DNA from 3 places in the Clavibacter sp. CT19 genome. Region 3 is predicted to be linked to each of the others. Evidence: riboswitches for the same ligand, from Rfam matches in the RefSeq annotation. Region 3 holds a riboswitch; each other region holds the start of a gene.
What was found. Region 3 has a riboswitch for thiamine pyrophosphate ahead of thiM (hydroxyethylthiazole kinase). Riboswitches for the same ligand answer to the same signal wherever they lie in the genome.
Positions count from the first base shown of each region.

Region 1: linked by a shared signal. The riboswitch ahead of PED38_RS04820 (YkoF family thiamine/hydroxymethylpyrimidine-binding protein) and the one ahead of thiM (hydroxyethylthiazole kinase) in region 3 are both predicted to bind thiamine pyrophosphate.
Region 2: linked by a shared signal. The riboswitch ahead of PED38_RS06100 (ECF transporter S component) and the one ahead of thiM (hydroxyethylthiazole kinase) in region 3 are both predicted to bind thiamine pyrophosphate.

Region 1 is NZ_JAQHYR010000003.1:153,262-160,453, forward strand. Features, by position in the region: gene PED38_RS04810 (ABC transporter ATP-binding protein) at 1-1,397, opposite strand, end outside; gene PED38_RS04815 (ECF transporter S component) at 1,400-2,011, opposite strand; gene PED38_RS04820 (YkoF family thiamine/hydroxymethylpyrimidine-binding protein) at 2,008-2,637, opposite strand; TPP riboswitch at 2,694-2,802, opposite strand; gene PED38_RS04825 (DUF2812 domain-containing protein) at 2,873-3,502, opposite strand; gene PED38_RS04830 (PadR family transcriptional regulator) at 3,499-3,822, opposite strand; gene PED38_RS04835 (hypothetical protein) at 3,967-4,368, opposite strand; gene PED38_RS04840 (hypothetical protein) at 4,365-4,979, opposite strand; gene PED38_RS04845 (hypothetical protein) at 5,061-5,189, opposite strand; gene PED38_RS04850 (adenylosuccinate synthase) at 5,282-6,571, opposite strand; gene PED38_RS04855 (DUF3151 domain-containing protein) at 6,671-7,147, opposite strand.
Region 2 is NZ_JAQHYR010000004.1:38,486-45,677, reverse strand. Features, by position in the region: gene glgX (glycogen debranching protein GlgX) at 1-646, opposite strand, end outside; gene PED38_RS06105 (hypothetical protein) at 850-1,182, shown strand; TPP riboswitch at 1,309-1,420, shown strand; gene PED38_RS06100 (ECF transporter S component) at 1,456-2,109, shown strand; gene PED38_RS06095 (ABC transporter ATP-binding protein) at 2,112-3,668, shown strand; gene PED38_RS06090 (energy-coupling factor transporter transmembrane component T family protein) at 3,665-4,459, shown strand; gene PED38_RS06085 (AAA family ATPase) at 4,449-4,997, shown strand; gene PED38_RS06080 (hypothetical protein) at 5,007-5,279, shown strand; gene PED38_RS06075 (metallopeptidase family protein) at 5,390-5,740, opposite strand; tRNA gene PED38_RS06070 (tRNA-His) at 5,864-5,939, opposite strand; gene orn (oligoribonuclease) at 5,984-6,604, opposite strand; gene PED38_RS06060 (SCO4848 family membrane protein) at 6,661-6,876, shown strand; gene PED38_RS06055 (thioredoxin family protein) at 6,918-7,192, shown strand, end outside.
Region 3 is NZ_JAQHYR010000007.1:78,905-86,096, reverse strand. Features, by position in the region: gene PED38_RS09870 (D-arabinono-1,4-lactone oxidase) at 1-129, shown strand, start outside; gene PED38_RS09865 (mycoredoxin) at 243-512, shown strand; partial or broken gene PED38_RS09860 (maltokinase N-terminal cap-like domain-containing protein) at 514-762, shown strand; gene PED38_RS09855 (phosphotransferase) at 917-1,972, shown strand; gene PED38_RS09850 (S9 family peptidase) at 2,023-4,188, shown strand; gene PED38_RS09845 (hypothetical protein) at 4,455-4,580, shown strand; partial or broken gene PED38_RS09840 (Abi family protein) at 4,620-5,357, shown strand; TPP riboswitch at 5,478-5,569, shown strand; gene thiM (hydroxyethylthiazole kinase) at 5,560-6,387, shown strand; gene PED38_RS09830 (bifunctional hydroxymethylpyrimidine kinase/phosphomethylpyrimidine kinase) at 6,384-7,192, shown strand, end outside.

The DNA.
Region 1 (7,192 bases), on a different contig from region 3:
ACGGCCCGCGTGGCGTGACGCCCGACGAGCGCGAGGTCGTGGCTGGAGAACACGACCGCGCGCGTGCGCGACGCATCGGCGAGCGCCCCCATGGCCGCCTCGGCGTCGCGGCGGTCGAGCCCGAAGGTGGGCTCGTCCGCGAGGAGCACCGGCCGGTCGTGCACGAGCATCGCGGCGAGGCTCAGCCGCCGCTTCTCCCCGCCCGACAGCCGGTGCGGCGACGCGTCCCGCACGTGCTCGAGGCGGTGGCAGCGGAGCGCGTCGTCGATGCGCGGGTCGTCGTCCGCGAGGCCGACGGCGATCTCGTCGCGCACGCTGGCGGCCACGAACTGGTGCGCCGGATCCTGGAACACCATGCCGGGCCGCGCCCCCGCGACACTCCCGGCGACCGGGGGAACGAGCCCGGCGAGGGTCCGCAGCAGGGTCGACTTGCCGGATCCGTTCGCCCCGATGAGCGCCACCAGCTCGCCCGGCCGGAGCGCCAGGTCGACGCCCGCGAGCACGGGCGGGAGCGGATCCGGCGCGCGGCGGAAGCGACGCGGCCGCACGGCCGCCGGGTGCACGGCGAGCCCGACGGCACGCAGCACCGGCTCCGCCGCGGGGGCCGCGGACGCGCGCGGGACCGGCGTGTGCGCGTCCGCCGCCCACCCCGGCACCCAGCAGCCGGACTCGGCGAGCGCCGCCGCGTGCTCCCGCAGCACCTCGTGGGTGGGGCCGTCGGCGAGGAGCCGGCCGGCGGGATCCAGCGCGATGGTCCGCGCCGGCAGCCCCTCCGGCCCGAGCGCGTCGAGCCGGTGCTCCACCATCAGCACGGCGACCTCCGCCGGCAGCCGCGCGATCGCGTCCCGCACGGCGCGCACGCCCGCGGCGTCGAGCATCGCGGTCGGCTCGTCGAGCACGAGGAGCGCGGGCCGGGCGGCGAGCGCGGCCGCGATGGCGACGCGCTGCGCTTCTCCCCCGCTCAGCCGGTCCGTCTCCCGGTGCCGGAGGTGGCCGGCGCCCACGGCCTCGAGCGCCTCGTCGATGCGGGCGTCGACCTCCGCCGGATCCACGCCGTGGTTCTCGAGCACGAGCGCCACGTCCTGCTCGACCGTGGGCAGCACGACGGCGGCCGACGGATCCTGCGCCACGAAGCCCACGTGCCGCACCCGGTCGAGCACGGGCGCGTCCACGAGCCCCGCGACGGTCGCGCTCCCCGTCATGGTCGCGTGCACGGAGTGCGGCACCACGCCGGTGACGACGTGCAGCAGGGTCGACTTGCCGGATCCGGACGGGCCGATCACGAGGATCCGCTCCCCCGCCCCGATCCGGCAGGTCACGTCCCGCAGCACCTCCCGCGAGCGGAACGCGACGCCCACCCCGTCGAGCGCGACGACGGGGCCTCGCGCGTCCGTCACCCCTACGTCCGGCCGACGGCGAAGTCGTCGACCGCGCCCGTGCGGACCAGCGCGTCGACGATCACCTTCGCCAGCAGGCCGCCGAGCACGACGCCGGAAGCCACCTGGATCACGAGCCGCACCCAGAACAGTTCGGTGCCGTACCAGTCGGAGCGGAACGCCGAGAAGAAGAAGACGAGCAGCGCGCCGAGACCGCCCGAGACCGCGTAGTGCAGCCAGCCGTAGCGGCGGTAGCGTCCGGCCGCGAACGGGATCTCGCTGCCCGCGCCCTGGATCGCCGCCGACACGAAGAGGATCGGCCCCACGGCCGACCCGAGGAACACGACCTCGATGACCGACGCGATCACCTCCGCCGCGACGCCCGCGAACGGCCGCCGGATGACGGCGATCGCGATGGGCGCGACGAGCAGCCAGCCGCCGAGCAGCACGTGCTGGGTCAGGTCGCCGAGCGGCCCGGCCGCGACCGACAGCGCGGTCCAGCCCTGCACGAGCACCCAGTAGAGGAAGCCGAAGACCACGCCCAGCGTGACGAGCAGCACGATGTCGCGGAGGTCCCAGCGCGCGCGGCGCGGGGCGGTGGGACGCGGATCCCGCGCCTCGACGGGCGCGCTCATGCGCCGGCCGTCCGGCTCGGGCTGTTCAACGAGACGGTGAGGTGGCTGGTGACGTGCGCCACCGAGCGGCCCACGAGCACCCAGCCGGCGGCGGCCGTGGTGATCACGTCGGCGAGGTCGCCGCGGAGCGCCGTCACGAAGTGCTGCGACCCGGCGAAGGTGCCGACCGCGCGGGCGTGGTCGATGGCCGCGTGGATGTCCTTCATGTGATCCGCCGCGGGCGCGTCGGACAGCGGGTACAGCGCCCACTGCGCGGACGCGGCGATCCCGGTGGCGTCCGCCGCCGGCACCTCGCCGACGCGCACGACGCCCGTGCCGCACGCGACCTCGCCCGGGCAGCCCCGCGAGAACGCGATGGTCGCCTGCACGTGCGCGCCGGATCCGGCGGCGTGCGCGAGCAGGGCGACGAGCCAGCGGACGATGTCCTGCTCGGACCCGCCGACGAACGTGCTCACGTCGTCGGTCTCGATGACGAGGCCGTCGGCGGGCGTCGCGGCGAGCGCGCCGAGGATCACGTCGACGAAGTCGTCGCGCATGACGGCGAGGCTGAGCCGGGCGCCGACGCCGAACTCCTCGGGGGTGGGCGCCGCCTCGAGGCGGGTGGTGGGGGATGCGGTGCTGGTCACGCGCGTGCCTTCCGTGGTCGCGGATGCACGGGTGGGACGCGCGCGGATGCGCGGTCCCTCAAGAGATGCCTCCCTGCGCTGGCATGATCCAGATCAGGTTCTTACGGTCGAAGACTGGTGGTCTTCCTCTCAGCCCGGCCTACCGGACTCCCGTGTTCGGGATGACCATACCGCCGCCGCGACGGAGTCGGCGCGACGCCGGGCCTGGCCGTGGAGGACGGTGGGACCTAGGGACCTACGCCTCCGCCGCCGCCGCGACCGCGCGCCGATAGAGGATCCCCTGCCGCACCGCGGTCACCAGCATCACGACGCACCCGACCACGAGGAGCAGCGGCAGTCCCACCCGCATCGCCACGAACACCGACTCGAAGAGGAACGCGCCGGCGAACCGCCACCCCTCCATCTCCCAGAGGCCGGGCGTCAGGTACCACTCGTCCGGGCGCAGGATCGCGCGGACGCCGGATCCCTCCGTCGCGGCGAGGACGAACACCACCACCAGCAGCGGCAGGAGCACCGCCGCGTTCACGTCGAGCGCGCGCTTGTACCGCTCGGCCCGCGACCGGGCGTCGGAGAAGATCTCGGCGTCCGCATCCGCCGTCGTGGACGCGAAGTGCTGCGTGCCGCTCCTGCGGCTGCCGCTGATGTGCCTCCAGCCCGCGTCGGCGAAGAGCTGCACGTAGTCGGCGAAGTCGGCCGCCGTCATGCTCGGCCGGTAGTCGATCCGCACGACGGCGGATCCGGGCTCGATGTCCGTCGACGTGTAGACGAACCCGCGCCTCCGCATCAGCCGCCCCTCGGCCGCCATCCGGTCGAGCCAGCGCTCCTCCTCGTCGAAGTCGACGAAGAACCTGATCACCATGGTCATCCCTCCCTGCTCCCCCGGCCGCGCTCATGCAGCCGCACGAGGTGGGCCATGCGCTCGGCGTCCTGCGCGAGCACCTCGGATCCCCGGTCGGTGATGAGGTACACCTTGCGCCGCGGATCCTCGCTCGCCACCCGGGTGATGAGCCGCTGCTTCACGAGCGTGTCGAGGGCGCCGTAGAGCGTCCCCGGCGCGAGGCGCACCGCGCCCTCGCTCATCTCCTCGACGCGCGCCATGATCGCGTACCCGTGCGCCGGCTCGCGCAGCGCGAGCAGGATGCAGGCCACCGTCTCGGTGAGCGGCAGCAGCGGGTCCCTCGTCATCGCGCCCTCCTCATATCGTCCGACTGTACAGTCAGACGATATACAGCGCAACGGAATAGCCCGATCGGGGGCGTCCTACCGCTCGACGACCAGCCGCCGTGACACCACCTGCTGCGCGAGCCGCGAGCCGCGAGTCGTGCAGCGCTATCCAGCCACCACCGCGGACGCGATCTCCAGCAGCGCCTCGTGTGCGCGACGCGCCCTGGCCACGTCGTCCGAGGAGACGGGGCGATGCGCGTAGCCCGCCTTGGTCTTCAGAGCGAGCAGCCTCTCGAGGTGCTTGGCCGCATCCGGGTCCGCCCGGCGGAGCATCGCCACCGACTCCTGGTGGTTGCCCGTCGGGGAGTACTCACCGCTCGCGACGATCGAGATGACGTCCCCGGAGGCGATGCCGGAATGCACCGCGAGGGTGACGTAGGCGTCGCCGAACTCGTCGGCGTCGTCGGAGGCCGCGTCCGCGAACAGCTCCGCGGCGTCCGCGAACTGCCTCGCCTTGCGGAATCGACCGTCCGCTTCGGTCCGCCCTGCTTCGCGAGCCGGTGTCATGCCGCTCCGACCTCCTTGCGGAAGCCCGCCGCGCTTCCCGTCAACACGATCCCCTCGTCGGCGATCGACCTGAGCAGCGGCTCCTCCGCGGCCGCCCCGCGGATGTCGTCGCGACCGTACTCGATGATCCGTGGATCGTTTCCCGTCCACCGATGGATCCGGCGTGCGAGCTCCGAGACGTCGTCGGACCATTCGTCGGAGGCGGGCCGATCCCGGACGAGCAGCAGGTCGAGGTCGCTGTCGAGCCGCATGGAGAGCCGCGCCCCCGAGCCGAAGAGGACGGCGAACAGGGGTGCGACGCGGAAGGCCGCGAGGGAGGCCCGGATGCGGTCGTGGAGCTCCCGATCGAGACGCGCGAGCTCCAGGATCGCCGGAGCTGCGAGATGGTCCCGGTTCAGCTTGTGCAGCACGGCCTTCCCGGCCGACTGGGTGTCGACCACGCCTTGCTCCGCCAGCCGGCGCAGGACCCGGCGGATGCCCTCGGGCGATCCCGAGCCCGCGAGGCTGCGGATCCGCGCGACCGTGAACCACGAGTCCGACCGGGCGAGCACGCGGAGGACGTCTCCATCGATCGTGGGAGTGATCGTGCGGAACGGATGCTGCAGTTGCATGCCCAGGATCGTAGTCGATCGCCAACTATCCTGGTCGATCGATCGGGTCTGACCTGATGCGCGCGCGAGCCTCGGGGCGTCCTACCGCTCGACGACCAGCCGCCGCAGCTCCGCCGACGACACGTAGCCGAAGCGGTGCAGCTCGCGCCACGCCGCCACGTACTGCTCCTGACCCATGTCGAGATCCGCCTGGAGTCGCTCGCGGTTCATGGTGCGCGCGTCGGCCCGGCTGAGGAAGCGCGCGAGGTCGGCGGCGTCCGTGCCGAGGCGGGCGTCGTCGGCCCAGCCGTCCTGGATCAGGGTCAGGCCTCGAGGAGGTCGTGCAGCACGACGACCTGCTCGCGCTCCGGGCCCACGCCGACGGCCGAGATGCGGGCGCCGCTCATGCGCTCGATGGCCATCACGTAGTCCTGCGCGTTCTTCGGCAGGTCGGCGAAGGTGCGGCAGCCCGTGATGTCCTCCTGCCAGCCCGGCAGCTCCTCGTAGACGGGCGTGGCGTGGTGGAAGTCGGACTGCGAGACGGGCACCTCGTCGTGGCGCACGCCGTCGACGTCGTAGGCGACGCAGACCGGGATGGTCGCGAGGCCCGAGAGCACGTCGAGCTTGGTGAGCACGAAGTCGGTGACGCCGTTGATGCGCGCCGTGTAGCGCGCGATGGGCGCGTCGTACCAGCCGCAGCGGCGCGGGCGGCCGGTGGTGGTGCCGAACTCGAAGCCCTTGGCGCGCAGGTACTCGCCCGACGCGTCGTGCAGCTCGGTGGGGAACGGGCCGGCGCCGACGCGGGTCGTGTACGCCTTGACGACCGCGATGATCCGCTCGAGCCGGTTGGGCGCGACGCCCGAGCCCGTGGCCGCGCCGCCCGAGGTGGCGCTGGAGGACGTGACGAACGGGTACGTGCCGTGGTCGATGTCGAGCATGGTGGCCTGGCCGGCCTCGAAGAGCACGGTCTTGCCCTCGTCCAGCGCGGCGTTCAGCTCGAGCGACGCGTCGCCGACCATGGGCCGCAGGCGCTCCACGTAGGAGAGCAGGCTCTCCACGATCTCGTCGGCCGAGATGGCGCGGCGGTTGTAGATCTTGACGAGCATGTGGTTCTTGGCGTCGAGGGCCGCCTCCACCTTCTGGCGCAGGATGTTCTCGTCGAAGAGGTCCTGGATCCGGATGCCGACGCGGTTGATCTTGTCGGCGTACGTAGGCCCGATGCCGCGGCCGGTGGTGCCGATCTGGCGCTTGCCGAGGAAGCGCTCCGTGACCTTGTCGATGGTGCGGTGGTAGTGCGTGATGACGTGCGCGTTCGCGCTGACGCGGAGGCGCGAGACGTCCACGCCGCGGGCGGCGAGTGCGTCGAGCTCGTGGAACAGCACCTCGATGTCGACGACGACGCCGTTGCCGATGACGGGCACGACGCCCGGCGTGAGGATGCCCGACGGCAGCAGGTGCAGCGCGTACTTCTCGTCGCCGACGACGACCGTGTGGCCGGCGTTGTTGCCGCCGTTGAACTTCACGACGTAGTCGACGCGGCTGCCGAGGAGGTCGGTCGCGCGTCCCTTGCCCTCGTCCCCCCACTGGGCTCCGATGATCACTACTGCGGGCATGGCTCACTCCTCGTCGGGGCGGGTCGGTCGGGGTGGATCGGGTGGCGTGCGGTGGTGCGGGCGGAGCTGCGGTGCGGGGTGCTGCGCGGAGCGGGCGGGTCAGTCCTGGCCGCGGATGACGATGGCCTCCGTGGGCGGGAGCGCCCCGGCGGTCGCGGCCTCGATGTGGCCGGCGGCCGTGGGATCCGCGTCGCGCAGGAAGGCGCTGAGGCGCGAGACCTCGTCCTCCTCGCCGATGGCGGCGGCCGCGCGACGCAGCGCGTAGAGGGAGCGGAGGACGCCGCGGTTCGGCTCGTGGCTCCACGGCACGGGGCCCTGGCCCTTCCAGCCGGACTTGCGCAGCGAGTCGAGCCCGCGGTGGTAGCCGACGCGCGCGAACGCGTAGGAGGCGATGCGGTCGCCCTGCACGTACGCGGAGTCGGCGAGCAGCGCCCAGACGAGCGACGACTGCGGGTGGTCGGCCGCGATGGCGCCGAGCGTGTCGTGATCGCCGTCGGCGTTCGCGATGCGGGCGGCGACCTCGGGCTCGTCGGCCAGGCGCGTCTCGGGGACGCCGAGCAGGTTCTCTCCAGTCACACTCGATCCTACCAAGGCGGTCCGGCCGGTCCTCCTGCGGCAGCC
Region 2 (7,192 bases), on a different contig from region 3:
TCTCGAGCAGGGTGTTGTCCTGCACGAACTGGTGCACGGGCATCAGCTCGATGGCGGTGACGCCGAGGTGCTGCAGGTGGTCGATGACGGCGGGGTGCGCGATGCCCGCGTACGTGCCGCGCAGCTCCTCGGGGATCCGCGGGTGCAGCTGCGTGAGGCCCTTCACGTGCGCCTCGTAGACGACGGACTCGCTGTAGGGCGTGCGGGGGAGGCGGTCGCCGTCCCAGTCGAAGAAGGGGTTCACGACGACGCCGAGCATCATGTGCGGGCCCGAGTCCTCGTCGTTGCGGCTGGCCGGGTCGCCGAAGTCGTAGGCGAAGAGGGACGGGTGCCAGTCGAACTCGCCGCACGTGGCCTTGGCGTAGGGGTCCAGCAGCAGCTTCGCGGGGTTCGAGCGGTGCCCGTTCTCGGGCTCGTAGGGACCGGTCACCCGGTAGCCGTAGCGCTGGCCCGGCTGCACGTGCGGGAGGTAGCAGTGCCAGACGTGGGCGTCGACCTCGGTGACGTCGACGCGGGTCTCGGTGCCGTCCTCCTCGATGAGGCACAGCTGCACCTGCTCGGCCACCTCGCTGAACAGCGCGAAGTTCGTGCCGCTCCCGTCGAAGGTCGCGCCGAGCGGGTACGGGTTTCCGGGCCAGGTGTGCAAGTGGTCCTCCAGTTGGGTCGACTCGTCCCACGGCGGCGCGCGCGCGGGCGCGGATCCGTCGGGGGCGGGGCAGGCGGTGGATCCGCAGCTGCCGCAGCGGCGGGGGAGGCCGGATGCGACGCGACGACGCACCAGGGGCGAGGTTACCGCGAGGACCGGGATCGCCCGGCATCCGGCGGGGCTCGCGGGGTACGGTGGGACGCATGACCAACCTCGTCGCACAGCTCGCAGAGAACGTGAAGAACGCCGGAGTGGGGACGGTCTACGGCGACCCCCTCGACATCGACGGCTCGACCATCGTGCCCGTGGCATTCGCCTGGTACGGCTTCGGCGGGGGCAGCGACCTCCCCGACTCCGAGGGCAACGTCGCGGGCGGCGGCGGGGGCGGCGGCGCCACCTGGCCCATCGGCGCGTACATCGCCACCGACGGCGAGGTGCGCTTCCAGCCGAACGTCATCGCGCTGCTCGCGGTGGCCACGCCCGTCATCTGGATCTCGGGCAAGGTCCTCGTCAAGCTCATCAAGACGCTCAGGTAGCGACGGGCGCCCGGCCGGCGCGCACGACCACCGCGGAGCGCGGGTGCCCTCGGGCGCCCGCGCTCCCGTGCGTCCGGGGTGCCCGCGCATCCCGGGCGCGGCGGACGCCCGACCGCGCGCTAGGATCGCCTCGAACACGGGAGTCCGGTGAGCCGGGCTGAGAGGAAGACACCCAGTCTTCGACCGTAAGAACCTGATCTGGATCATGCCAGCGCAGGGAGGCTTCCATCTCGCACCCGTGCCCTCTTCACACTCATCCGAAGGGCACGTCCAATGACCGCATCACCCTCGTCCACCGCATCCGCGCTCCCCGGCGACGCCGGCGCCCGCGCACCCCGCTCGGGGCTCCGCGCCCGCTGGCGCGTCATCGACATCGTCGTGGCCAGCGTCCTCGGCGTCGCCTCCGGCCTCGTCTTCGTCCTCTGGAACACGGCGTCGGTGCCCGTCGCCGGCCTGTTCGAGCCGCTGCTGCCCGGGCTCCAGGCCCTCGCCGGAGGCGGCTGGCTGTTCGCCGGCGTCCTCACCGGCATCGTGATCCGCAAGCCCGGCGCCGCCCTGTACGGCGAGCTGCTGGCGGCCTTCGTCTCCATGCTCGTCGGCAACGTGTGGGGCGTGAGCACGCTGCTCTCCGGCCTGACGCAGGGCCTCGGCGCGGAGCTCGTGCTCCTCGTCTTCCTCTACGCCAACTGGCGCGCCTACGTCGCCGTCCTCGCGGGCATGGGGGCGGGCCTCGGCATGGCCGTGACCGACCTCATCACCTACTACCCGGGCTCCTCGCCGGTCTTCGTCGTCGTCTACACGATCGCGGCGCTCGTGTCCGGCGCGGTGATCGCCGGCCTGCTGTCGTGGCTGGTCGCCCGGGCGCTCGCCCGCACCGGCGCGCTGTCGCGGTTCGCCTCGGGTCGCGACACCGCGGCCCGGGTCTGAGCGTGCGGCGACCCGGCCGGCGCGGCTCGACGGCCGCCCCTGTCGCCGACCGGTGGCCCGCGGACGCCGCGTCGCGGTCGGGCGGCGGCGGTGCGGCCGTCAAGGCCGTCGGATGGGGTTGGCGCCACGCCGGCCGGAGCGCCTGGGCCGTCCGCGACGTCGATCTCGTCATCGAGCCGGGGGAGCGCGTGCTGCTCCTCGGCGCATCCGGCGCGGGAAAGACCACGCTGCTGCATGCGCTCGCGGGCGTCCTCGGGGGCGACGACGAGGGCGAGAGCCGGGGCGAGCTGCGCGTCGACGGCGTGGATCCGGCCGGCCAGCGTGGTCGTGCCGGCCTCGTGCTGCAGGACCCGGACGCGCAGGTGATCCTCTCCCGCGTCGGCGACGACGTCGCGTTCGGCTGCGAGAACCTGGGCGTCCCGCGGGACGAGATCTGGATCCGCGTCCGCGACGCCCTCGACGCCGTCGGCCTCGACGTCGAGCTCGACCGGTCGACGACCGCGCTCTCGGGCGGCCAGAAGCAGCGGCTCGCGCTCGCGGGCGTCCTCGCCATGCGGCCCGGCCTCCTGCTCCTCGACGAGCCCACGGCCAACCTCGATCCGGAGGGCGTCGGCGAGGTGCGCCGCGCGGTGGAGCGCGTGGTCGCGTCCACGGGCACGACGCTCGTGGTCATCGAGCACCGCGTCGCCGTCTGGCGGGACCTGGTCGACCGGGTGGTCGTCCTCGGGGCGGACGGCGGGATCCTCGCCGACGGCGCGCCCGACGACGTGCTCCGCGACCAGGGCGCCTCCCTCGCGGCGGCCGGCGTGTGGGTCCCCGGTCGGGAGCCGGCGGCGCCCGTCCGCGCCCCGGCGGCGCCCTCCCCGCTGCTCCGGGCCGATGGCCTCGCGGTGGGGCGACGGCGTGGTGTCGCCGTGGCGGAGGATGTCTCGCTGACCCTGTCCGCGGGACGCGTCGCGGCGCTCACGGGACCCAACGGCGGCGGGAAGAGCACGCTCGCGCTCACGCTCGGCGGGCTCCTGCCCGCCGTCTCCGGCCGGGTGGTCGCCGAGGGCCCGCTCGCGGACGGCCTCGACGCGGATCCGTCCGCCTGGCGCTCGCGCGAGCTCGCCGCCCGCATCGGCACCGTCTTCCAGGACCCGGAGCACCAGTTCCTCGCGGCGACCGTCCGCGCGGAGCTGGAGGTGGGGCCCCGCGCCGTCGGCGCCGACCCGGCGACGTCCGCGCGACGCGTCGACGAGCTCCTCGTGCGCCTCCGGCTCGACGGCCTCGCCCAGGCCAACCCCTTCACGCTGTCCGGGGGCGAGAAGCGCCGGCTGTCCGTGGCCACCGCGCTCGCGACGGCCCCGCGCCTCCTCGTCCTCGACGAGCCGACCTTCGGCCAGGACGCCCGCACCTGGGCGGAGCTCGTCGCGCTGCTCGCCGACCTCGTCGACCGCGAGGGCGTCGGCGTGCTCGCCGTGACGCACGACGAGGACCTCGTGGAGGCGCTCGCGGACGACGTGCTCCGCCTGGCTCCCGCCGCCGCGGCACCCGCGCGGCTCCGGGTGGTCCGGTGAGCGCGGCGATCCGCGAGCCAGCGCCCGCCGCGCGTGCGACCGGCCTCGCCGCCGTGAACCCGGTCGCCCGGCTCGCCGCCGCGCTCGTCCTGACCCTCGCGCTCGTCCTCAGCCTCGACGTGGTGTCCGCCGGTGCCGCGCTCGCGCTCGAGCTGCTGCTGCTCCCGCTCACCGGGATCCGCGTCCGGTCCCTCCTCGTCCGGGGCATCCCGATCTGGATCGCGGCCCCGGGCGCGGGCCTCACGATCCTGCTCTACGGGCGCACCTCGGGAGACGTCTACGCGCAGTTCCTCCTCGTGGTGGTGAGCGAGGGTTCCGTGCTGCTGGCCCTCGCGACGACGCTCCGCGTGCTCGCGGTCGGCATCGCGTCGCTCATCCTCTTCTCGGACGTGGACCCGACCGACCTCGCCGACGGCCTCGCGCAGGTGTGGCGCCTCCCGTCGCGGTTCGTCCTGGGTGCCCTCGCGGGCGTCCGCCTGGTCGGGCTGCTGCTCGACGACTGGCGCTCGCTCGAGCTCGCCCGGCGGGCCCGCGGGGTCGCCGACCGGGGCCGCGTGCGTCGGTTCGCGGGGCAGGCGTTCGCGCTGCTGGTCCTCTCCATCCGCCGCGGCAGCAAGCTCGCGACCGCGATGGAGGCCCGCGGCTTCGGCGGACCGGGCGCCCGGACCTGGGCGCGCCCCAGCGTCGTCGGTCGGCGCGAGCACCTGGTGGTCGTGGTGGCTGTGCTCGTCGCCGCGGTGTCCGTCGGCGCGGCCGTCGCGGCCGGGACGTGGGACTTCGTTGCCGCCTGACGCGGGGGAGCGGCGCCCCGCGCTGGTCCTCGTCGACGGCCCGAGCGGATCCGGCAAGTCGACGCTCGCCGACGCCCTCGTCCGCGACGGCGATCCGGCCGCGCAGCTCCCGCCGGGCGCGCAGCTGCTCCGCCTCGACGACGTCTACCCGGGCTGGGACGGTCTCGAGCGGGCGTCACGGCACCTCGAGCGGCACGTCCTGCCGGAGATGCGGCCGGGCGGGCGCCCCCGGTGGCGCCGCTGGGACTGGGCGGCCGACGCGCCCGCCGAGTGGCACGACCTCGACCCCGACCGGCCGCTCGTGGTCGAGGGCTGCGGGTCCCTCACGCGGATCGCGGCGGCGCTGGCTACGCACCGCATCTGGGTCGAGGCCGACGACGACGTCCGACGGGCCCGCGCCATCGCGCGCGACGGCGAGGCCTTCGCCGCCGAGTGGGAGCGCTGGGACGCCCAGTGGCGCGACCACATCGCCCGGGAGGGTCCGCGCGCCCTGGCCGACGTCGTCGTCCGGACGGACGCCGCCGTGACGCCCGGGTAGCCTGAGGCCATGACCGATTCCGCACCCACCGACGTCCGCTACCTCGCCGTCTTCGCCGACGGCCCCCTCGAAGGCACCACCGAGACGCGCGTGCTCGTGGACGGCGGGCACGACGAGACCATCAGCACCCTGTCCGCCGTCGAGGGCAAGGAGGCCCTCTTCCAGTACCGCGCCGGTGAGGTGACCGAGGTCGCGGGTGAGAAGCGCGTGACGTACTCGTTCGTGGCCGACGGCAGCGACGACGTCCTCGGCGAGGGCGACGACGAGTCCCTCGAGCTCTGATCCGGACCTCGGCCGGCGCCTGAGCGCCGATCCCGACGGCCCCGGCCCGCGCGATGCGGCCGGGGCCGTCGCGCGTCCGGCGTCCGGCGTCAGAGGTCCGGCGTCCGGCGTCAGGCCCAGCCCAGCTCGTGCAGGCGGTCGTCGTCGATGCCGTGGAAGTGGGCGATCTCGTGCACGAGCGTCACGTGCACCAGGTCGCGGAGGTCCTCGAGATCGTCCACCTCGTGCAGGTGGGGCTCCCGGTACACGACGATCCGATCCGGCATCTCGCCGAACCCGTACTGCCCGCGCTCGGTCATCGCGACGCCGTCGTAGAGCCCGAGCAGGCCGAGGGACCCGTCCTCGGGCCGGTCTTCCACCACGAACACGACGTTGTCGAGGCCGTCGACCATCTCGTCCGGCAGGGCGTCGAGCTCGTCGACCACCAGTCGCTCGAAGTCCTCGGGGTCGCAGTGCAGCACGGTGCCAGCCTCGCACGCCGCGGGCCGCGGCTGGACCGCACGGGGACGGCGGAAGGGCCCAGACGAGGGAAGGGCCCAGACGACGAAAGGGCCGGGACCCTCTCGGATCCCGGCCCTTCCCGGTGGGGTGGACGACGGGGCTCGAACCCGCGACTTCCGGCTCCACAAGCCAGCGCTCTGCCAACTGAGCTACGCCCACCATGCGGCCGATCCCGCTCTCGCGGACGGCCATGAATGAGGATACTACAGCCGCGGAGCCCACGCGGACGTCACGTCCGCGGAGATGGCCTGCACGTCCTCGGTCGCCGGTCCCGGCGCCGGCACGAAGGCGGCGCGGCGGTAGTACTCGAGCTCGCGGATGGACTCGAGGATGTCCGCGAGGGCGCGGTGCCCGCCGTTCTTGGCGGGGGAGTTGAAGTAGATCCGGGGGAACCACTCCTTGGCGAGCACCTTGATGGAGGAGACGTCGACGCTGCGGTAGTGCAGGTGCGCGTCCACGCGCGGCATGTACTTGGCGAGGAACGCGCGGTCGGTGCCGATCGTGTTGCCCGCGATGGGCGCCTTGCCGCCGTTGGGGACGTGCTGCAGGAGGTACTCGAGCACCGCGAACTCGGCGTCGGCGAGGCTGACTCCCGCAGGAATCTCCTCGAGGAGCCCCGAGGAGCGGTGCATGTCGGTGACGAACTCGCCCATGTTCGCCAGGGCTGCGGGATCCGGGTTGATGACGATGCTGAAGCCCGCGTCGACGGGGACGAGGTCGAAGTCGGTGACGACGACCGCGACCTCCACCAGCTCGTCGATCGCGAGGTCGAGCCCCGTCATCTCGCAGTCGATCCACACCAGCCGGTCCGCGTTGTTGCCCATCCCCCGATCCTATCGGCGGCCCCGGACGGACCATCGTCGCCGCCTACCATGGGGGAGTGATCACCCTCCTCGCCGTCCTCCTCCTCGTCAACGGCATCTGGAACGTCGTCGTCTGGCCGCAGTTCCTGAAGCGCGTCGCCAAGGACCCGCGCGCTCGCGCCGCCGACGGGTCGCGCACGCCCTTCTACACGGTGCACCTCGTGCTGGTGTCGGTGTCGCTCCTCCTCGCGGCCCTCTCGATCGCGGCCGCCGTCGTCGCGTTCCTGTCCTGACCTCCGCCGAGGACACGGGCGCGTCCGTCGTCCGCGTCGTGATGTACTCCTCGCTGTTCTGCGTGCCGTGCCAGGCCACCCGCCGCGTCCTCACCGAGGTGCATCGGCTGCTGCCCTGGCTCCCGGTCGAGGAGCTCGACGTCGCGGCGCACCCCGACCGCGCGGAGGAGGAGCGGATCCGCTCGACCCCGACCATCCTCGTCTTCGCCGGCGCCCGGCAGGTCCTGCGCGCCGAGGGCGTGCCGACCGCGCCGCAGGTGCTGCAGGCGGTGGCGCGGGCGCTGGACGACGGAGCCGCCTCGACGCCGGGCAGCGG
Region 3 (7,192 bases):
TTCACCGCGACCGCGGCCGACATCGCCCCGCTGTACCCGCGATCGGGCGACTTCCTGGCCCTCGCCGAGCGCCTGGATCCGACGGGCAAGTTCCGCAACGCCTGGTTCGAGCGCTCGCTCCTCGGCTGATCCGCATCCGCCGCTGACCGGGACCGCACCCGGGATCCGCGACGCGCCGACGCCCGCGTCCGCGCGCCGCGGATCCCGGGTCGGCGCGGAGAACGGCGCGTAGGGTGAGCAGCATGTCGCCCGAGACCTCCTCCTACGTACCTGCCCCCGGGCGGATCACGATGTTCTCCACCACCTGGTGCGGCTACTGCCGCCGGCTGAAGTCGCAGCTCGACCGCGCGGGCATCGGCTACGACGAGGTGGACATCGAGCAGGTGCCCGGCACCGCGGAGCTCGTGGCCGCCATCAACGGCGGCAACCAGACCGTCCCCACGGTCCTCTTCCCGGACGGCTCGTCCGCCACCAACCCGTCGCTCGCCGACGTGACCGCGAAGGTGGCCTGACATGCAGCACCACGACCTCAGCGAGATCCCCGACTTCCTGGCCGCGTGGATGCGCGAGCAGCGCTGGTTCGCCTCCAAGGGCACCGAGCCGCGCCTCGAGCGCATCGGCGGCTGGAGCTTCAGCGACGAGGGCTGGTTCGCCCGCATCGAGACGCACCTGATCATCGACCACGGCAGCGCGAAGCCCGTGCTGTACCAGGTGCCGCTCACCTACCGGCAGGCGCCGCTGGAGGAGCTGAAGCCCTTCCACATCGGCACCACCGTCGAGGACGACGGCGTCGAGCTGCACGTCTACGACGGCCCGCACGACCCCGCGTACGCGTCGCACGATCCTCGACGACCGCGAGGCCGACGTCGACGAGACCTCGCTCGGCGCGACCGCGCGCGGCCAGCGCCAGCCGGGCGTGGAGATCGCGACCGTCGTCGGATCGCACGTGCTCTCGGGCGAGCAGTCGAACACGTCGATCATCTACGACATGGTCTCGGCCGACGGCCAGGCCATCAACCCGATGATCGTCAAGGTGTTCCGGGCGCTGCACCACGGCGAGAACCCGGACGTCGTGCTCCAGTCGGCCATCGCGGGTGCCGGATCCCGGCTCGTGCCGCAGACCATGGGCAGCGTGCTCGCCGAGTGGAGCGACTCCGGCCGCGAGGAGGGGCGCGCCATCGGGCACGTCGCCTTCGCGCAGGAGTTCCTGCCCGGCGTCACCGACGCCTGGCGCGTCGCGCTCCGCGCCGCCGAGGCCGACGCCGACTTCCAGGCCGAGGCCCGTGCTCTCGGCGAGGCGACCGCCGACGTGCACGCCACGCTCGCCGCCGCGCTCCCCACCGTCGAGGCCACGCCCGACGTCATCGAGGGGATCATGGTCAGCTTCCGCCGCCGTCACGCGACGGCCGAGCGCGAGGTCCCCGAGATCGTCGCCTTCCACGACGCCATCGCGAGCGTGTACGACGCCGCCGAGAAGGGCGTGTGGCCGAAGCTGCAGCGCATCCACGGCGACTACCACCTCGGCCAGGTGCTCTCGGTGCCGAACCGCGGCTGGGTCCTCCTCGACTTCGAGGGCGAGCCGCTCCGGCCGATGCACGAGCGCTCGCTGCCCGACGTCACGCTCCGCGACGTCGCCGGCATGCTCCGCTCGTTCGACTACGTCGCCGGCTCCTACGCGCTCGCGCACCCCGGCAAGTCGGCGGCCGCATGGGCGTCCGCCGCCCGCCGCGCGTTCGTCGACGGCTACATCGCCCGCTCGGGCACCGACCTCCGCGCGAACCGGGCCCTGCTCGACGCGTTCGAGATCGACAAGGCCGTCTACGAGGCGATCTACGAGGTCCGCAACCGGCCGGGCTGGCTGTCGATCCCGCTGCAGGCCGTCGCGCGCCTCGCCACCCGCTCGAGCACGCTCGGGGCGGCGACCACGCCGGGCTCGACCGGGCCGCGCGAGGCCGGGCCGATCAGCTCCTGATCCGCGGGGACGGCCGGGCTCCGGTCGTCCCCCGTCGGTAGGCTGGCGGGATGACCGACCCCGCCGTCCCGGCCGTCTCCTCCCCCGCATCCGACTCCCCCTCCAGCCCTCCCGTCGCGGACCAGCGCCCCCTCGAGCGCACCTTCCACGGCGACACGTTCGTCGACCGGTACGAGTGGCTGCGCGACAAGGACGACGCCGACGTGATCGCGCACCTCGAAGCCGAGAACGCGTACACGGACGCGGCGACCGCGCACCTGGAGCCGCTGCGCGAGGCGCTCTTCACGGAGATCAAGGACCGCACGCAGGAGACCGACCTCTCCGTCCCCGTCCGCGAGGGCGACTGGTGGTACTACGCGCGGACGGTCGAGGGCTCGCAGTACGCGATCCGCTGCCGCCGTCCCGTCGCCGGTCCCGACGACTGGACCCCGCCCGTCATCGAGCCCGCGGCCGATGGCGCCGCGACGCCGGGCGAGCAGATCCTGCTCGACTCCAACGTGGAGGCCGACGGCCACGACTTCTTCTCGCTCGGTGCGTTCGAGGTGAGCCCCGACGGATCGCTGCTCGCCTACTCGACCGACACCGAGGGCGACGAGCGCTTCACGCTCAGGATCCGCGACCTCGCGACCGGCGAGGACCTCGCCGACGAGATCCCCGGCACCAGCCACGGCGCCACCTTCTCGGCGCACGGCGACCACCTCTTCTACGTCACGGTCGACGACGCCTGGCGCCCCGACACCGTGTGGCGCCACCGCGTCGGCACGCCCGCGACGCAGGACGTCAAGGTGTTCACCGAGCCCGACGAGAGCTTCTTCGTGGGCTTCGGCATGACCCGGAGCCGCCAGTACCTCGTGATCGAGGTCGGGTCGAAGATCACCACCGAGGTGCTGCTGCTCGACGCCGGCGATCCCACGGGCACGTTCCGGCCGGTCTGGCCGCGCCGCCACGGCGTCGAGTACGACGTCGACCACGCGGTCATCGACGGATCCGACCGGCTCCTCATCCTGCACAACGACGGCGCCACCAACTTCGAGCTGATCGACGTGCCGGCCGACGACCCGACCTCCACCACCGACCGCCAGGTCGTCATCCCCCACGACGACGAGGTGCGCCTCGAGGACGCCAGCGCGTTCGCCGACCACGTCGTCGTCTCCTACCGCCGCGAGGGGCTCACGCGCGTCGGCGTGATCCCCTTCGACCGCGTCCTCGACGGCGAGCAGCTGCACGAGATCGCGTTCGACGAGCCGATCTACACGGTCGGCACGGCGGGCAACCCCGAGTTCGCGCAGCCCACGATCCGCCTCGGCTACACGAGCCTCGCGACCCCGGCCACGACCTACGACTACGTGCTCGCGACCCGGGAGCTGCGCCTCCTCAAGCAGCAGCCCGTGCGCGGCGGGTACGACCCCGACGACTACGTGCAGACCCGCGAGTGGGCGACCGCGGAGGACGGCACGGAGATCCCGCTGTCGGTCGTCTACAAGCGCGGCCTCGTGCACCCGGGCACGCCCGCGCCGCTCCTGCTCTACGGCTACGGCTCCTACGAGGCGAGCATCGACCCGTCGTTCTCCATCGCACGGCTGTCGCTGCTCGACCGGGGCATGGCGTTCGTCATCGCGCACGTGCGCGGCGGCGGCGAGATGGGCCGCCGCTGGTACGACGAGGGCAAGACGCTCACCAAGCGGAACACCTTCACCGACTTCGTGGCATCCGCCGACCACCTCATCGCGCGCGGGTGGACGAGCCCGGAGAAGCTGGTGGCCGAGGGCCGCAGCGCCGGCGGCCTGCTGATGGGCGCGGTCGCGAACATCGCGCCGGACCGGTTCGCCGGGATCCTCGCGGGCGTGCCGTTCGTGGACGCGCTGACGAGCATCCTCGACCCGTCGCTGCCGCTCACCGTGATCGAGTGGGACGAGTGGGGCGACCCGCTGCACGACCCCGAGGTGTACGCGTACATGAAGTCGTACACGCCGTACGAGAACGTGCGCGAGGGCGTGGAGTACCCACGCATCCTCGCGGTCACGAGCCTCAACGACACGCGCGTGCTCTACGTCGAGCCCGCCAAGTGGACGGCCCGCCTCCGCGAGGTCGGCGCGCCCGTGCTGCTGCGCACCGAGATGCAGGCCGGCCACGGCGGCAAGTCGGGCCGCTACGACGCGTGGCGCGAGCGCGCGTCCGACTACGCGTGGGTGCTCGACGTGGCGGGGCTGGCGTAGGGCTGGACTCCGCGAGATCTCCGCGGCCGCGCTGCCCGCTGTCGGGGCGCGCAGCGCGGCAGCGTCGCAGCGCTTCACGTCGCTGGGGTCACCGCTACTTCCCGCGCTCGGAAAGGGACGCGATGAGGCACCTCTGTGGAGTCCCCAGTCTGATCCGACGGGCTCGTTCCGGCCCAGGAATCGGCTACCATTGAGGCAATCGACCCCCTCCCAAGCCTCTCCACGATGCTCAAATGGGAGGGGCCTTTTTCTTTCCGAGGGGTGCGATGAAGCCCTACCTGTCCTGGCACGATCAGACCGCTCTGATGGTAGGCCGTGGCCTGATCGTGCCCGACGAATCGGACTGCGCCCGGTTCCTGGCGGCGCACAACTACTACCGCTTCTCGGGGTAAGCGCGGTACTTCCAGACGGCTCCCCATCTCGGCGACGACGACTTCGTGAGCGGGACGGCGTTCGACGACGTCCGAGGGGTCTACGTCGCCGACGACGCACTGCGCGATTCTCTCGTCCGGCCGCTCGCTCAGGTCGAGCTCCTGCTGCGGTCGCATGTCGCACATGTCATCGGTCGCGAGCACGGCCCCTATCAGGCGTATCTCGAGCAGGACTTCTACACGGATGTCGGAGGTCGAGAGGCCACCGTCGAGTCCTGTCTCCGGGACATCGACCGCAGCAAGGACCGGCACATCCTCCGCTACCGCGGGCACGCAGGAGAGGACTCCGACTACAGCCGGCTGCCGGTGTGGTCCGCTGTCGAGGCATGGTCGTTCGGGACCCTGTCCAAGGCGATCGAGCGGGGAGCACAAGGAACCCTCGCCGACTCCGTCGCGACCAGCATCGGTGTGGCGAAGGCCGGATTCGCCTATCGCGTGAGGGCCTTCGTCTACCTCCGCAATCGCTGCGCGCATCACAACAGGCTGTGGAATCACTCCATCGTCGATGCCGGACCGACGCCGAACAACGTGCGGACCAAGGCCAAACGGATCGCGGGCCAGTTCGGCCCTCGATCGGTGCTCGACGTGATCGCGTCGCTGGATGACATGATCACCCGCGCCGACGTCGCCGTTCCTCTCCTACCGATGCTGGTCGAGACCCACGAGCGGGAGGGCCGATTCTGGCGGGGTCTGGCTGCGCCCGAAGGGCCGACAGATCACGCAGACGGTCCGAGATGACCGTCTGATTCGTCGTCCCCCGACCGTGGGCTCGCATGACGCATCGACCTCATCGTCGCCTCGGGACGTCTCGGCCTCGCTGCTCGACCCGGCGGGTGCGACGCGTCTCCCCTAGGGTGGATCCCTGACACGGGGTGCCCACGAGGGCTGAGATGAGACCCGTCGCACCTGATCCGGTTCGCACCGGCGGAGGGATGTCACCATGAGCGCTGCGCGCCCATCCATCGACGAGATCACCGGGACGGGGACCGCCTCGGCGGACCTCCTCCACCTGCTGCGGGAGCGCACGCCGCTCGTGCAGTGCATCACGAACGCCGTGGTCACCGGCTTCACCGCGAACGTCCTCCTCGCGCTGGGCGCCGCGCCCGCGATGACGGACGTGCCGACCGAGGCGGGGCCGTTCGCGCGGATCGCGTCGGGGCTGCTCGTGAACCTCGGCACGCCGCACGCGGAGCAGCGGGAGGCGGCCGTCGAGGCGGCCCACGCAGCGCGCGAGGCGGGCACGCCGTGGGCGCTGGATCCGGTCGCGGTCGGCGTCCTGCCGGTGCGCACGCGGCTCGCGCACGAGCTCGTGGCGCTGTCGCCGACCATCGTGCGCGGCAACGCGTCCGAGATCATCGCGCTCGCGACCGGCGGCGCGGGCGGCCGCGGGGTGGACGCCACCGACGAGGTGGAGGCGGCGCTCGACGCCGCGACGCTCCTCGCGCGCACCTACGGCACGGTCGTCGCGGTGTCCGGGCCGGTCGACCACCTCACGGACGGGACCCGCCTCGTGCGCGTGCACACGGGTGACGCGCTCCTCACGAAGATGACCGGCGGCGGCTGCGCGCTCGGCGCGGTGATGGCGGCGTTCGCGTCGACGGATCCGGATCCGCTGCGGGCCGCCGTCGCCGCGACGAGCGTCTACACGATCGCCGCGGAGATCGCCGCGGAGGGGACGCGCGGGCCCGGGTCGTTCGCCGTCGCGCTGCTCGACGCGCTCGATGCCGTCACGCCCGAGCTCGTCGCGCAGCGCGAGCGCCTCTCGTGAGCGCGCTCGACCTCTCCGTCTACCTCGTCACCGACCCCGCCCTGTGCGGCGCGCGCAGCGTGCCCGCGGTCGTGTCCGCGGCTGTGGCAGGCGGGGCGACGGCCGTGCAGATCCGCGACAAGCACGCGAGCGCGGCCGAGCTGCTGGCGACCGTGTTGGCCGCGGCGGACGCGATCGACGCGCACGCGGCCGCGCATCCGTCCGCGCCCCGACCGGTGCTGCTCGTGGACGACCGCGTCGACGTCGTCCTCGCGGCCCTCGCCCGCGGCGCGCGGGTGGACGGCGTGCACGTCGGCCAGTCCGACGTGCCGGCCGACCTCGTGCGCCGGATGCTCGACGCCGCGAGCCCCGACCACCGCCTCGTCGTGGGCCTCACCGCGAACACGCCAGCGCACGTAGAGGCGGTCCGCGCGCTCCCCGCGGGCACGGTCGACTACCTCGGCGTCGGCGTGATCCGCCCCACGAGCACCAAGCCCGACCATCCGGCGCCGCTCGGGCACGACGGGTTCGGGATCATCGCGGGCCTCTCCCCCGTGCCGTGCGTCGCGATCGGCGGCGTCGACGTGGGCGACGTGGCCGCGATCGCGGCGGCGGGCGGCGCGGGCACGTCCGTCGTGTCGGCGATCTGCGCGGCCGAGGATCCGGAGGCGGCGGCGCGCGAGCTGGCGGAGGCGTGGGAGCGGGTGCGGGCGGGCGCGAGCGCGGGATCCGCTGGAGACGCGCGCGCGGCGGAGTCCGACGCGGCGGAGTCCGACGCGGCAGAGCCCGACGCCCCGGCCGCGGATCCCGCCGACGCGGCGAGCGC